One region of the Endozoicomonas sp. Z74 genome, then DNA from elsewhere that is predicted to be linked to it. Evidence: predicted binding sites of a transcription regulator. Region 1 holds the regulator's gene; each other region holds the start of a gene.
The links. The regulator PhoB, encoded in region 1, activates phosphate uptake and scavenging genes when phosphate is short. The targets are predictions, from matches to a motif close to TGTCATANNNNTGTCANA.
Positions count from the first base shown of each region.

Region 2: the regulator PhoB is predicted to act here: its motif matches at 1,605-1,622, upstream of ACNRUY_RS01570 (PhoX family protein).
Region 3: the regulator PhoB is predicted to act here: its motif matches at 2,207-2,224, upstream of phnW (2-aminoethylphosphonate--pyruvate transaminase).
Region 4: the regulator PhoB is predicted to act here: its motif matches at 1,641-1,658, upstream of ACNRUY_RS15350 (Na/Pi symporter).

Region 1 is NZ_JBLYZI010000007.1:38,461-41,638, forward strand. Features, by position in the region: gene phoR (phosphate regulon sensor histidine kinase PhoR) at 57-1,382, opposite strand; gene phoB (phosphate regulon transcriptional regulator PhoB) at 1,462-2,151, opposite strand; gene ACNRUY_RS03220 (hypothetical protein) at 2,502-3,178, shown strand, end outside.
Region 2 is NZ_JBLYZI010000003.1:112,324-115,501, reverse strand. Features, by position in the region: gene metE (5-methyltetrahydropteroyltriglutamate--homocysteine S-methyltransferase) at 1-1,444, shown strand, start outside; gene ACNRUY_RS01570 (PhoX family protein) at 1,684-3,178, shown strand, end outside.
Region 3 is NZ_JBLYZI010000039.1:2,538-5,715, forward strand. Features, by position in the region: gene ACNRUY_RS12900 (aspartate aminotransferase family protein) at 1-924, opposite strand, end outside; gene phnW (2-aminoethylphosphonate--pyruvate transaminase) at 914-2,038, opposite strand; gene ACNRUY_RS12910 (aminotransferase family protein) at 2,294-3,178, shown strand, end outside.
Region 4 is NZ_JBLYZI010000052.1:30,246-33,423, reverse strand. Features, by position in the region: gene ACNRUY_RS15355 (energy transducer TonB) at 1-164, opposite strand, end outside; gene ACNRUY_RS15350 (Na/Pi symporter) at 394-1,581, opposite strand; gene ACNRUY_RS15345 (Na/Pi symporter) at 1,693-2,856, opposite strand; gene moeA (molybdopterin molybdotransferase MoeA) at 3,163-3,178, opposite strand, start outside.

The DNA.
Region 1 (3,178 bases):
TTGAGGAAGCCTTAATTAAAATTATTTTAGTGCTTTCAAAAAACAGCTGAACCTCATCAACCCTCCACAGTCCGCGAGGCAAGCCTGGATAAAGGGAAGTGACAGACAAAACGGCTGCCCTTGCCTGGATGACTGCTAATGCTGATACGACCATCATGCCTTAACAGCACGTGCTTGACGATAGCCAGTCCCAACCCGGTCCCCCCGGTAGCCTGACTTCGACTTTTATCCACCCGGTAAAACCGCTCGGTCAGCCTGGGGATATGAACCGGATCAATACCAACGCCATTGTCCTGGACCATCATATGTCCACCCTGTTGATCCTGCCACCAGCGTATCTGGATTTTTCCTCCTGTCGGCGTATAACGGATGGCATTGAAGACCAGATTGGCAAAAGCACTGCGCAGTTCAACGTTGTCTCCCACCATGGCTGCGTCATCATCGCACTCCAGAGAGACCTGGTGCTGCTCTTCACCACTGAGCGCCCGGGCATCCTCAGCAATCCCTTCCAGCAGCGGCTTGAGGCTGACCTTCTGTTTATCCCCCTCCGGCTCTGTTGCCTCCAGTCGGGACAGCAGAAGTAAATCCGCAATCAACCCCTGCATCCTCAAGGCCTGTTCCTGCATGCGGTTCAATGCCCTGTTCCACACCGGAGGTGTATCAGGGTGATGCTCAACGCCATCAATCAGGGTTTCCAGGTACCCGGCAATGACCGTCAGGGGCGTTCTGAGTTCATGGGAAACATTGGCCACAAAATCGGTTCGCATGGTTTCCAGCTGCTGCAGCCGAGTGACATCACGCACCAGCAGCAACCGGTTACCCTGCCCATACACCGTAATGGCAATCTGAAGCTGACGGTTTTCATGGGCCGGAGACACAATCTGAATCGGCTCCCGGTTCTGGCTATGCTCCATGTAACCGGCAAACCGTGGATCCCGAACCAGGTTAGTCAATAGCTGCCCCTGGTCATCGGGCATCTGCAGGCCGAGCAGCTCTTCTGCAGCCCGATTCCACCATTCCAGGCAACCCTGCTGGTCGGCCATCACGATGCCATCATTCAGCGCCGCGGTAGACTCCTGAATGCGCTCAATGACACTGGCCAGCCGTCGCCGGGAGCGTTTCTGCCGGCGCTGGATCCGGTAAATACCATCGAAAATTTCACCCCAGACGCCGCTGCTTTCCGGGGGCTCAATGTCTTTATGGGAGGCCTTGTCAAGCCAGCCAATTAACCGATACAACTGACGGTGGCTCCAGACCAGATACAGCACCGTCACCACAAAAAGCCCCAGGAAAACCCGGTCGGCAAGCCAACCTGCGGAAAAACCCAAAGCCAGCCCCAACAACAGTCGACCGGTAAAATACGATCTGATAGAGGTTGCCACATTCAATTCCGGCTCTTCCCTTTACAAGCGGGTGATTTGCTGATGACCTGCGCATCATCGGTAAGAGGATCGTGATGCTTCAGGCACGGGTAGAAAAACGATACCCCGTTCCCCTGACGGTTTGAACATAATTTTCATAATCGCTGCCCAGAGCCTTGCGCAGTCGACGTATATGGACATCCACGGTACGTTCTTCCACATAGACATTGCCACCCCAGACCTGGTCAAGCAACTGACCACGGGTATAGGCCCGTTCCTGGTGAGTCAGAAAAAACTGGAGCAGGCGATACTCAGTGGGCCCCATCTCAGCGGCTTTGCCATCGATACTGACCCGGTGGCTCACTGGATCCAGCTCCAGGCCCTTGACGACGATAGATGTTTGATCATCCATGCCCCGGGCTCGTCTCAGCACCGCTTTCAACCTGGCCGCCAGCTCTCTGGGAGAAAACGGTTTGGTGATGTAATCATCAGCCCCGGTTTCCAGTCCCTGAATCTTGTGGTCCTCTTCACCTTTGGCGGTCAGCATGATGATCGGGATCTCCGCCGTCAGTTCATCCCGCTTAAGCCGACGGGCCAGCTCAATGCCGGAAACATCCGGCAGCATCCAGTCCAGCAGAATCAGGTCCGGCTTGCGATCCACCACCAGGGTGTGCGCCTGTCTGGCATCAGCCGCCTCAAGGCATTGGTAACCGGCCATCTCCAGGGCCACCGCCACCATTTCCCGAATCGGCGCTTCATCATCCACAATTAGAATTGTTTTGCCAGACATGACCGTTACCCCGAGATAATATGATCACTGTTAAGGTGTATGACCCGTTATTCCTACTCACTCATCCATACGACAGGTATTACACCCGCCGATTGTTACAGATAAATGACAATCTGAGAAATAACAGGCAATGGCCTGATATGAAAGCCTTCTTACCGCTGCCTGTTTTTTCGTCACAGGATAACCCACTCTATTTCGAAAACGTCTGAGGCCCACACTAAATAACATCTATATTTCGAGCCCGACGAAGAATGAAGTACACCTGACACCAGCACTATTGGCCTAATACAATTCAGTATCCTCATATGATAGCGACGCAGCACTTCCCAGACCGTTTCAGATATCTGTTTATGTTATTACTGCTCTCTCATGTCTCTGCCCCTGGGGCATCATTTGGGACTCCCCATACAGACAGAAATACATTAGATATAAGGATTTCCGGAACAGAGATACAACTTCTGGACAGCAATTATGGCAATTGCTGGCAGTTCAATGAAGGGGTTAACTGCGAATTTCAAATGAGCCCTTTCTCTGCCCCCAATAGAGAGGAATCAGCACCTTCCTATAACCCGCAGGTGATTTTTTCGAGTCCTGTCCAGCCCCTATTTCTATCTTCACCCTTTTTTTCAACAGAGCCATTATCTATAGAGCCCCCAAACCAGAACGAAGTCATTATCGAGCGACTCCCCCCTTTCAACAACGCTGAAGTAGTTCTCCTATTTCAGTATAAGCTGGAAGCCAAGCAAGCTTCTCCATTTTGCCAGAAACTCTTTGCTGACAGCCTGGTTTGCAAGTTCAGTAAAGGGCAGCCCCGTCTTCGGGTAAAAACCACCTCTCCTTTAATACAAGCTGCCACTCTACCACCGCGCGTAAACACTGGTGGTGATGATATAACCAGCTATGTTACCGAAGCACTTCAAGGTTTTGTTATACAAAGCCGGGCCAATCCGGTTACCAATGATTTTCATGACGGGGTTTCAAGGAAGGTCGACTTAACCCCAGATAACCCACCTTCCAAGTATTCAAT
Region 2 (3,178 bases), on a different contig from region 1:
CTGGAGGGCCGATCTTGGAAGCATTCTGGGGCAGCTGGAAGAGGCCCGGGAGCGTCTTGGCAACCGGCTCTGGGTCGCCCCCAGCTGTTCCTTGCTTCATGTTCCGGTGGACCTTGAGAATGAAACAGCGCTGGATGAAGAGCTGAAGTCCTGGTTTGCCTTTGCCCGGCAGAAATGTTCTGAGGTATCACTGCTTGGCCGGGTATTGGCTGCGGGGGGCCTTGCGGCACTGGAGTCTGACCAGGAGGAGCTGGCTGAGTTGAAGAGGGCGGTTGCGGAGTCGGATCGAGTGGTACTGGCCCGCCAGCAATCACCCCGGATTCATAATAAAGAGGTTGAGCAGAGGGTGACAGCCATAGCCGGTGATAAAACCATTGATCAGCGGTCATCGCCTTATACCAGAAGAGCGGAAGTCCAGTCGGACAAGCTTAAATTGCCTTTGTACCCCACCACCACCATCGGCTCTTTTCCCCAGACCCGGGAGATTCGAAGTAAACGGCTTCAGTACCGTAAAGGAGAGCTGGATGAGCAGCATTACGTTAAGGCTATGGAGGAGGAAATCTGCAACACGATCCAGAAACAGGAAGCTCTGGGGCTGGATGTACTGGTTCACGGTGAGGCAGAGCGCAATGACATGGTCGAGTACTTTGGACAGTTGCTGGACGGTTTTGCCTTCACGGGGAATGGCTGGGTTCAGAGTTATGGCAGCCGCTGTGTCAAACCTCCGGTGATCATCGGCGATATCAGCCGGCCTGAACCCATGACGGTCAACTGGAGCTGCTATGCCCAGGCCCAGACCCGCAAACCGGTAAAAGGCATGCTCACCGGACCGGTGACCATTCTTTGCTGGTCTTTTCCCCGGGAGGATGTGGATCGCAAAGAGTCCTGTGTGCAGCTGGCCCTGGCTCTCAGGGATGAAGTGCAGGACCTGGAGAGTCATGGCATTGGGGTCATTCAGATTGACGAACCGGCCATTCGGGAAGGCCTGCCCCTGAGAAAGGCGGACTGGCCCGGATATCTGGAGTGGGCGGTGAAAAGTTTTCGCATTGCCGCCAGCGGTGTCAGGGATGAAACCCAGATTCATACCCATATGTGTTACAGCGAATTCAATGACATCATTGAATACATTGCCGCCATGGATGCGGATGTTATCACCATTGAAACCTCCCGTTCCGATATGGAGCTGCTGGATGCTTTTGAGCGGTTTGAATACCCCAATGAGATTGGTCCGGGGGTATACGACATCCACTCCCCCAATGTCCCGGATACACAATGGATGATGGAACTGATGACCCGAGCTGCCCGGAAAATACCCAAAGAAAGGCTCTGGATTAATCCGGACTGTGGCCTGAAAACCCGTGACTGGCCGGAAGTGGAAGCGGCGTTGAAAAATATGGTGCTGGTGGCCAGAAAGTTGAGGGAGGCGGATATTTCGGCCCTGTAATATAGGATCAAATTTCCCCCGGCTATGCCGGGGTGACTCCCATTGCCAGGATTCCAACGGAGTATTTGTATACCCACACCTTGCTCCTGGCAGCCACCTCCCTCATTCCTCAGCCTTTCCCTCTCGAACCCTGACCCGGATAAACCGGAGAGTGAGAGCGGGACATTAAATTGTAACGTTGTTGTTTTGTAATAACGCCTGGACTGGAACCGACTCACTAACCGGGAAGTGACAACAACATGAGTAAAGAGACCTTTGATGCCACCCTCTATAACCACAGTGGCAACCGACCCATTTCAAAAGTACTGGAAATAGAGCTTAGCCGACGGGGCATGCTGAAACGGACCGCCGTCGTCTCTGCTTTTGCGGCTTTAGCGGGGGCTGGTCTGGCAGGATGTGGCAGTAATGACACAACGTCACCGGATGCACCTGGGGAACCTGAACTGACTCTGGGGTTTGAGTCGGTTCCTGGCTCAAAACGGGATGCGGTGGTTGTCCCCCCTGGCTACAAGGCGGAAATTCTGGCTCCCTGGGGGACTCCCATCAACGGGCTGGCCAGTGGGTGGAAGGAGGATGGAACCAACACTTCCTCCGATCAGTTAAATGCCATGGGTATGCACCACGACGGCATGCATTTCTTCCCTCTTGGGAACGGCTTAAGTGAAGGGATTCTCTGCATTAATCATGAATACATTGACCAGGGAGCCCTTCACCCCAATGGCGACACAGAAAACGGCGGAATTCGTCCAGTTGAAGAGGTCCGTAAAGAGATCAACGCTCACGGGGTATCGGTCATTCACATTAAAGTGGTGGACGGCGTATGGGACGTTGTAAGAGACAGTGATTACAACCGGCGTATCACTTCCGCAACCGAAATAGACATTTCTGGTCCCATTGCTGACAGCCCGAAAGACTTTCTTGTTACCCGGTATACTGCCGAAAGAGGCAACACAAAAATTGCCCGTGGTACCAATAATAACTGCGGTAACGGCTATACCCCCTGGGGCACTTACCTGACCTGCGAAGAAAACTGGCCCGGTTACTTTACCCGAACGGACAATGCCAGTCAGTGGACGGATGATCAGGTACGCCTGGGAATCAGTGATGGCGGTTCACGCTACGGTTGGGAGACTCCGTCGGATGAATCGATCACCGGGGAGTTTTCCCGTTTTGATCTAACGCCCTCAGGCAGCAATGCCAGGGAAGATTTTCGTAACGAGGCCAATGGTCACGGTTATATTGTGGAAATTGACCCATACAATGCCAGCAGCAAGGCCATTAAGCGAACCGCTCTGGGCCGGTTCAGGCATGAAGACTGCACTTTCGGCAAAGTGGAGGCGGGCAAACCCGTTGTTTTCTATTCAGGTCATGATGGCCGATTTGAATACCTGTATAAATTTGTTTCCGATGCGCTTTGGAACCCAGCCGACAGTAACCCGGAAGATCGCCTGGCTACCGGTGCCAAATACATGGACGCCGGCACTTTATATGTTGCCCGGTTCAATGAAGCCGGTGAAGGCCAGTGGTTATCGCTGACACCTGACAGCATTACTAACGACCATCGTCGACTGGGGGATATTCCCGGTTTTGGCACATTGGCAGACATTATCCTGAATACGCCGGGGGCCGCCGATTTAATGGGGGCTACCCCCATGGATCGCCCGGAGTGGACGGCAGTGGATCCTGGGGATGGCACGGTTTACGTTGCTTTAACCAATAACACCCGTCGGGAGA
Region 3 (3,178 bases), on a different contig from region 1:
GTCCCGGGTGATCATGGCGGCCATGGGCACCACGCCTCCCCCCAGCCCTTTGCCGATGCAGAGGATATCGGGGGTAATGTCGTAGCGTTGGAAGGTAAACCACTCACCGCTGCGTCCCATGCCGTTGGGGATTTCATCAATGATCAGCAGTACATTGTGACGGTCGCAGATATCACGGATTCTCTGCCAGTACGCTTTACTGGGCACCTGAACGTCGGTATTGCGGACGGTTTCGGCAATAAACGCCCCGACGCCCCCTTCTTTTTCAATGACGTACTCCAGATAGTCCGCATAGTGAACATCGGAGCCGTCGTCTTTTGGCCATACCCCCCCGTAACGGACCGGTGGCGGAATACGTTCAACGCCGGGTGTCAGGGGCCCCATCCCTTCCCGGAAACAGGCCTCGCCGCCGACGCCAATGGCATCCAGGGAAGCGCCATGAAAGGAGTCCCAGAGAGACACCACTTTATGGTTGCCGGTGACCACTCTGGCCAGCTTTAACGCCATGCCAATCACCGATGTGCCGCCCGGGGCAAACAGCACCCGGTTCAGGTCGTCCGGGCACAGGCTGGCCAGTTTGTGGGCGCAGTCAATGGCCGTGGGGTTGGTGAATCGCCTTGGGGAGAACGGCAGGGTGTCCAGTTGTTCCCGGATTCGCTGGACCACGTAAGGGTGGCCGTAACCGAGCTGGTGAACATTGTTGCCGTGAAAGTCCATGTACCGTTTGCCACGGGCGCCTTCAATATAAATACCTTCTGCAGCGGTCAGAACATCCAGGCAGGGAGTGGACATGGACTGATGGAGAAAACAACGGGCGTCTTCTTCCAGCCACTCCAGGGTAGGCTGGTGATCCAGACTGGCTTTCCAGCGGGCACGGGCTTCGGTGATGTTGATGTCCCCTTCCGTGTTCAGTTTATTGATCATGGGATGGGTTCTCCCAGTACATACTGCTGGCAATGGCCTGGATCAGGTGGGCAATATCACTGGCATAGACCTCGCCGATGGTGCCGATGCGAAAACAATCGGCATCGGACACCTTGCCGGGATAGATCACAAAGCCCTGTTGTTTCAGTTTCTGATAGAACCGCTTGAAGTCGTAATCCGGATGATCCGGTGAATAAAAGGAGGTGATAAAGGGAGAGTGGAGTTTCCGGGGAAGAAGGCACTGGAAGCCCAGTTCCTCCAGCCCCTGAACCAGACGCTTCTGGTTATTGAGGTAGCGCTGGTGCCGGGCGGAGACCCCGCCTTCCTGATGCAGCTCTTCCAGTGCCTGATAGAAGGCTCTGACCGTATGGGTGGGGGAGGTGAACCGCCATTTTCCATGGTTGATCTCCATGCAGCGCCATTGGGCATAGAGATCCAGGGAGAGGGATCGGGCCTGGTTCTGGCACTGGGCAAGCTGCTCCTCACGGGCAATGACCAGCCCGAAGCCCGGCACTCCCTGAAAACATTTGTTGGCGGAGCTGACCAGATAGTCGATGCCCAGTTTGCCAATGTCCATGGGGATGCCCCCAAAACTGCTCATGGCATCAATGATTAGTTGCCGCTGGTGTTGTTTAACCACCGGGGCGATGGCTTCCAGGGGATTGAGCATGCCCGTTGTGGTTTCGCAGTGGACCATGGCCACATGGGTGATGTCCTGATGGGTTGCCAGAACCCGGTCAATGTCTTCTGCTGTGGGAGACTGGGTTTCCCGGTAGTTCAACACCTGGTGATCAATGTTCAGATATCCGGCGATTTCCGCCATGCGGGCCCCGTAGGCGCCGTTATTGATCACCAGCAGCCGGTCATTGTTGCCGATCACCGTACCCAGGGTGGCTTCCACGGCAGCGGTACCACTGCCCTGCATCAGAACCGAGCTATAGCCGGGGGTGTCAGTGGCCAGGGAAACCAGGGTAGAGCGAATTTTTTCCACGATGCCCTGGTTGTAGTCATCATCCCAGGTGCACCAGTCCCTCAGCATGGATTCCCGCACGGTGCGGGAAGTGGATAATGGACCGGGAGTCAGTAACAGATAGGGGTTATCTGTGGCTTTCATGCCTGTTCCTCTTGATGATCGTGTCGGGTTGCAGCCGTTTTGGTATAGACCAGTTTCCGGATCATGAAATGGGGAGGCCGCCCTGTAAATACAGCCCATTCAATCTTCATAAAAAATTCATATTGAAGGAGCGTCGTGTGTTTGGCTCACGCTGGTTTCGCAGTGCTTTGTCACAAAATGGTCATCAGACTGTGAATACAATCTGTGGATAAACCGGTCTATACCAATTTTGTCTGATGTTCAGGAGTCCACAGAATGGGATCATTTGCCGAGGTGCAGAAGCGGCATTTCATGCAGTGCTGGAGTCGTCAGGGCGATTATCAGCCACTGCCGGTGAAACAAACGGAAGGCTGCTGGATTGAGACCACCGATGGGCGGCGTATTTTTGATCTGAGAAGTGCCCATGAATGCATCAACCTGGGTTTTCGTCATCCCAGAGTGATGAAAGCCATGCAGAAACAGATGGAGAAAGTCGTGTATGTGACCGACGACTTTGCCACTGAACCCACGGCCGAACTGGCTCGGACTCTGGCTGAACTGGCACCGGGCAGCTCCAATCGCAAGGTCTACTTCAGCCAGAGTGGGGCCGCTGCGGTAGAGGCGGCGATCAAAGCGGCAAGGATGTACAAGTACAACGAAGTTATGGGAGCGTCCGGAGCCCATGTGGATGCCCCCATGCAGTACCCTTTTCCCTACAAAATTATTTCCCGGTACCGTTCCTGGCATGGATCAACATCCGGTGCGGCTTCGGTATCGGGAGATCCCAGGCGCTGGTTTATGGAACCTTTATCGGTTCCCGGCGTGGTGTTTGCTCCGGATGCGGATGAATACCGGAACCTGTTTGGGGAGGGGGCGGAAGGCGTCGATCGCAATATCAATTATCTGAATTACCTGATTGAGCAGGAAGGTGGCTCCAATAAGGTGGCGGCCATGCTGGTGGAAACGGTGGTGGGCAGCAATGGCATCATCCCTCCTCCACCCGGCTATATGAAAAAGCTGAGGGCGCTCTGTGACCAGTGGGGCATTCTGCTGATTGTGGATGAAACCATGACCGGGATGGGACGGACAGGACGGTTTTTTGCCTTTGAGCACTATGATATTGAGCCGGACATCATTGTTATGGGAAAAGCCCTGGGGGTG
Region 4 (3,178 bases), on a different contig from region 1:
ATAGGCATTTGAGCCCTGGCCAGGGTCAGTTTCAACTCAGAGGTTCCGGATGTTTCGGCCACCATGGCACTGGTTGTGTGATGAGGCGCCAGCATCAGGGCCAGGTGCAGTGCCAGGGAGCACAGCATAGCCTTGGTGAAGGTCTGACGGGAGTGGTTGATCATCCGGGTTGGTATCTATTGGCAAACAGGAGTTGTGTGACCGGTTGCTTAACGTAAAAAACAATTGACTGTCGGGTGCTCAGGATTGCAGGTGACGCAAACGGTTCACTTTTGCTCTGGGCATTGGGTCAGGCAACGGGGAGGAGGATGATACCAAGAGAGCGTAGGGGTTGAAAATCCCTGTTGACCACAGTTCGGCCAACAGGGTGAGAGGAAAAGCAGTCTGAGAGGGTCAGGCGGTCAGATAAATAATGATGCCGGGCAGGATAAAGAACGCCAGAATCAGGTAACCAAAGGCGTACATCCGGTTTTTTACCGCCAGGTCAGACAGTTTGTCTGCCATGAACAGCGGGATTTCCCGGAGCCACTTGATTCCATAGATCAACACAACCGCACTGATATTAAAGAAAAAGTGTACCAGAGCAATGGTCAGGGCTGGCAGGGCGGCAGCACCCGTGATGGCAGTAGCTGCCAGCAGTGCGGTGATGGTGGTCCCGATATTGGCGCCCAGTGTGAAGGGATACATCTGGCGAACTGTGAACAGGCCATTGCCCACCATGGGAACCATCAGGCTTGTGGTGGTGGATGAGGACTGCACCATTACCGTCATTGCGGCACCGGAGAATATGCCGCTGAGTGGGCCACGACCAATGGATTTATGCAGGACTTCTTTAGCACGGCCGACCATGACTTTCTTTAGCAGCTTGCCCAGACGCACCACGGAGATAAAGATCAGGAAAATACCCGCCGCAATCATGGCTGCGCCCGCCAGTTTGTGGTCCGGCAGCACACCGGCAAACCCTTTGAAAATATCCACTGCAGGCGAGGTCAGTGGCTTGATAAAGTTCAGGCTTTTGATGGACATGCTCTGGCCGCCCACCAACAGTTCTGCCATATAGGAAGAGGCTTTGGTCAGGAAACCGGTCAGCAGTTCCAGTGGCAGGATAATCAGTACGGCCAGCCAGTTGAAGAAATCGTGAACGGTGGAAGCGGAGAAGGCCCGCTTGAACTCTTTATCGCATCGGATATGGCCAAGGCTCACCAGAGTATTGGTGATGGTGGTGCCAATGTTGGCTCCCATGATCATGGGAATGGCCAGTTGAACCGGCAGGCCACCGGCCACCAGGCCGACAATAACTGAGGTGACGGTACTGGAGGACTGAACCAGAGCTGTGGCCAGAGTACCGGCAATCAGGCCCATGATGGCATTATTGGCAAAGCCAAACAGCTGGGCGGCAGCTTCCCCACCACCCACGGCCAGTTTAAAGCCGGAGCCAATGACACTGACGGCCACCAGCAGTGCGTATACCCAGAGAATAACCCGCATCCAGATCCGGCCATAATGACGGGTGGTCATGGCCTTGTAATCAATTTTCTGTTTTGCGGTGGATGTCATTTCAGACATTTCAGACGTTGACATAAAGAGCTGCACCTCGGGTGCTTATCAAGTAATCACTGGGTGCAAACATAAAAGGTCTTTATGACAGTTTTATGACATCTTCGTCATCTTGTTGAAATAAATATACCCTGTTCAGCCGGTCACCAGAATCAGAAGTCCGGGAAGGATGAAAAAGACGCCTGCGACATAAGCCAGCACCAGGGACTTGCGTCGGCTGGCCACCTGGGCAAAACGACGGGCGGTGCGGTAGGGGATATTTCTCAGGAACGGATTGCTGTAGATCAGCAGAACACCACTGACATTAAACAACACATGCACCAGGGCGATCTGCAGGCCTGCAGCAGCGGTTGGGCCGCTGAGAGTGGTAGCTGCCAGCAGGGCAGTGATACAGGTGCCGATATTGGCCCCAAGGGTAAAGGGATATATCTCTTTGAGCTTGAACACACCGCTGCCCACCAGGGGAATGACCAGGCTGGTGGAGGTTGAAGATGACTGAACCAGAAAGGTGATCAGAGCCCCTGAGGTAATGCTGCTCAGGGGACCATGCCCAATAGCTTTGTGCATCAGATCTTTAGCCTTGCCGACCATTAACTGCTTCAGAATTTTTCCCAGCAGGGTGATGGACACAAAAATAAAGACCAGACCCGTCAGCGCCAGTACGATTCCCCCGATTCTTCCAGGCAGCAGCTGATAAAGGTCAGCAAACAGATGGACTACGGGTTTGGTCAAGGGCTTGATAAAGTCGAGACCGCTTGCGCCAGAGCCTGCATCGCTGTAGATGATGCCGGAAAGCCAGGCGGAGCTTTTTTCAAAAAAGCCGGTCAGCATTTCCAAGGGCATGAAAATAAAGACGGCCAGCACGTTGAAAAAACCGTGCACAGTGGCTGCGGCAAATGAGCGGCGGAATACTTTCCGCTTGCCCAGGCTGCCGAGGCTGACCAGGGTTGAGGTGAGGGTCGTGCCGATATTGGTTCCCATGATCATGGGGATGGCAATATTCACCGGCAGACCACCGGCAACCAGGCCGACGATAATGGAGGTGACGGTACTGGAGGATTGCACCAGTGCGGTGGCCATGGTGCCGATAATCAGCCCCATAAAAGGGTTGGTGGCGAACTGGAACAGGGCTGCGGCCCCTTCTGCTCCACCTGCTGCCCATTTGAAGCCATCGCCGATCATACCGACAGCCACCAGCAGCATGTAAACCAGCCCAAGAACGCTGAGCCAGGGAATCAGGGTGCGGGATGACGACACCTTGACGTCGGAGCCACTGGCTGAAGCCTGAATAGATTGCATGTGAATTCCGTTATTAACGACAGGCACAATGCCCGCAGAATACGTTAAGGGGCGTATATGAACAAAACCGGCTATTGACCGCAATTGTGGCATTTCCTATATGGCAGACCCATCAGTGACTGGGTGGGGCCGTATAATGACGGAAACGTTTTTTCCAAAAATACGACTTAGACGCAATGGTGTGTTTTCTACATGTTGGATTCCAAAGGGTTTGGTCGTTTATTCAGAGAAGCAAGCAGCTTTCTGTAGGGGGCTCAGCCCCCAGGCCCTGAAAGCCTGGGAGGCATGATTATCTCTTATGGGGTGTCAACTTAACAGTTCA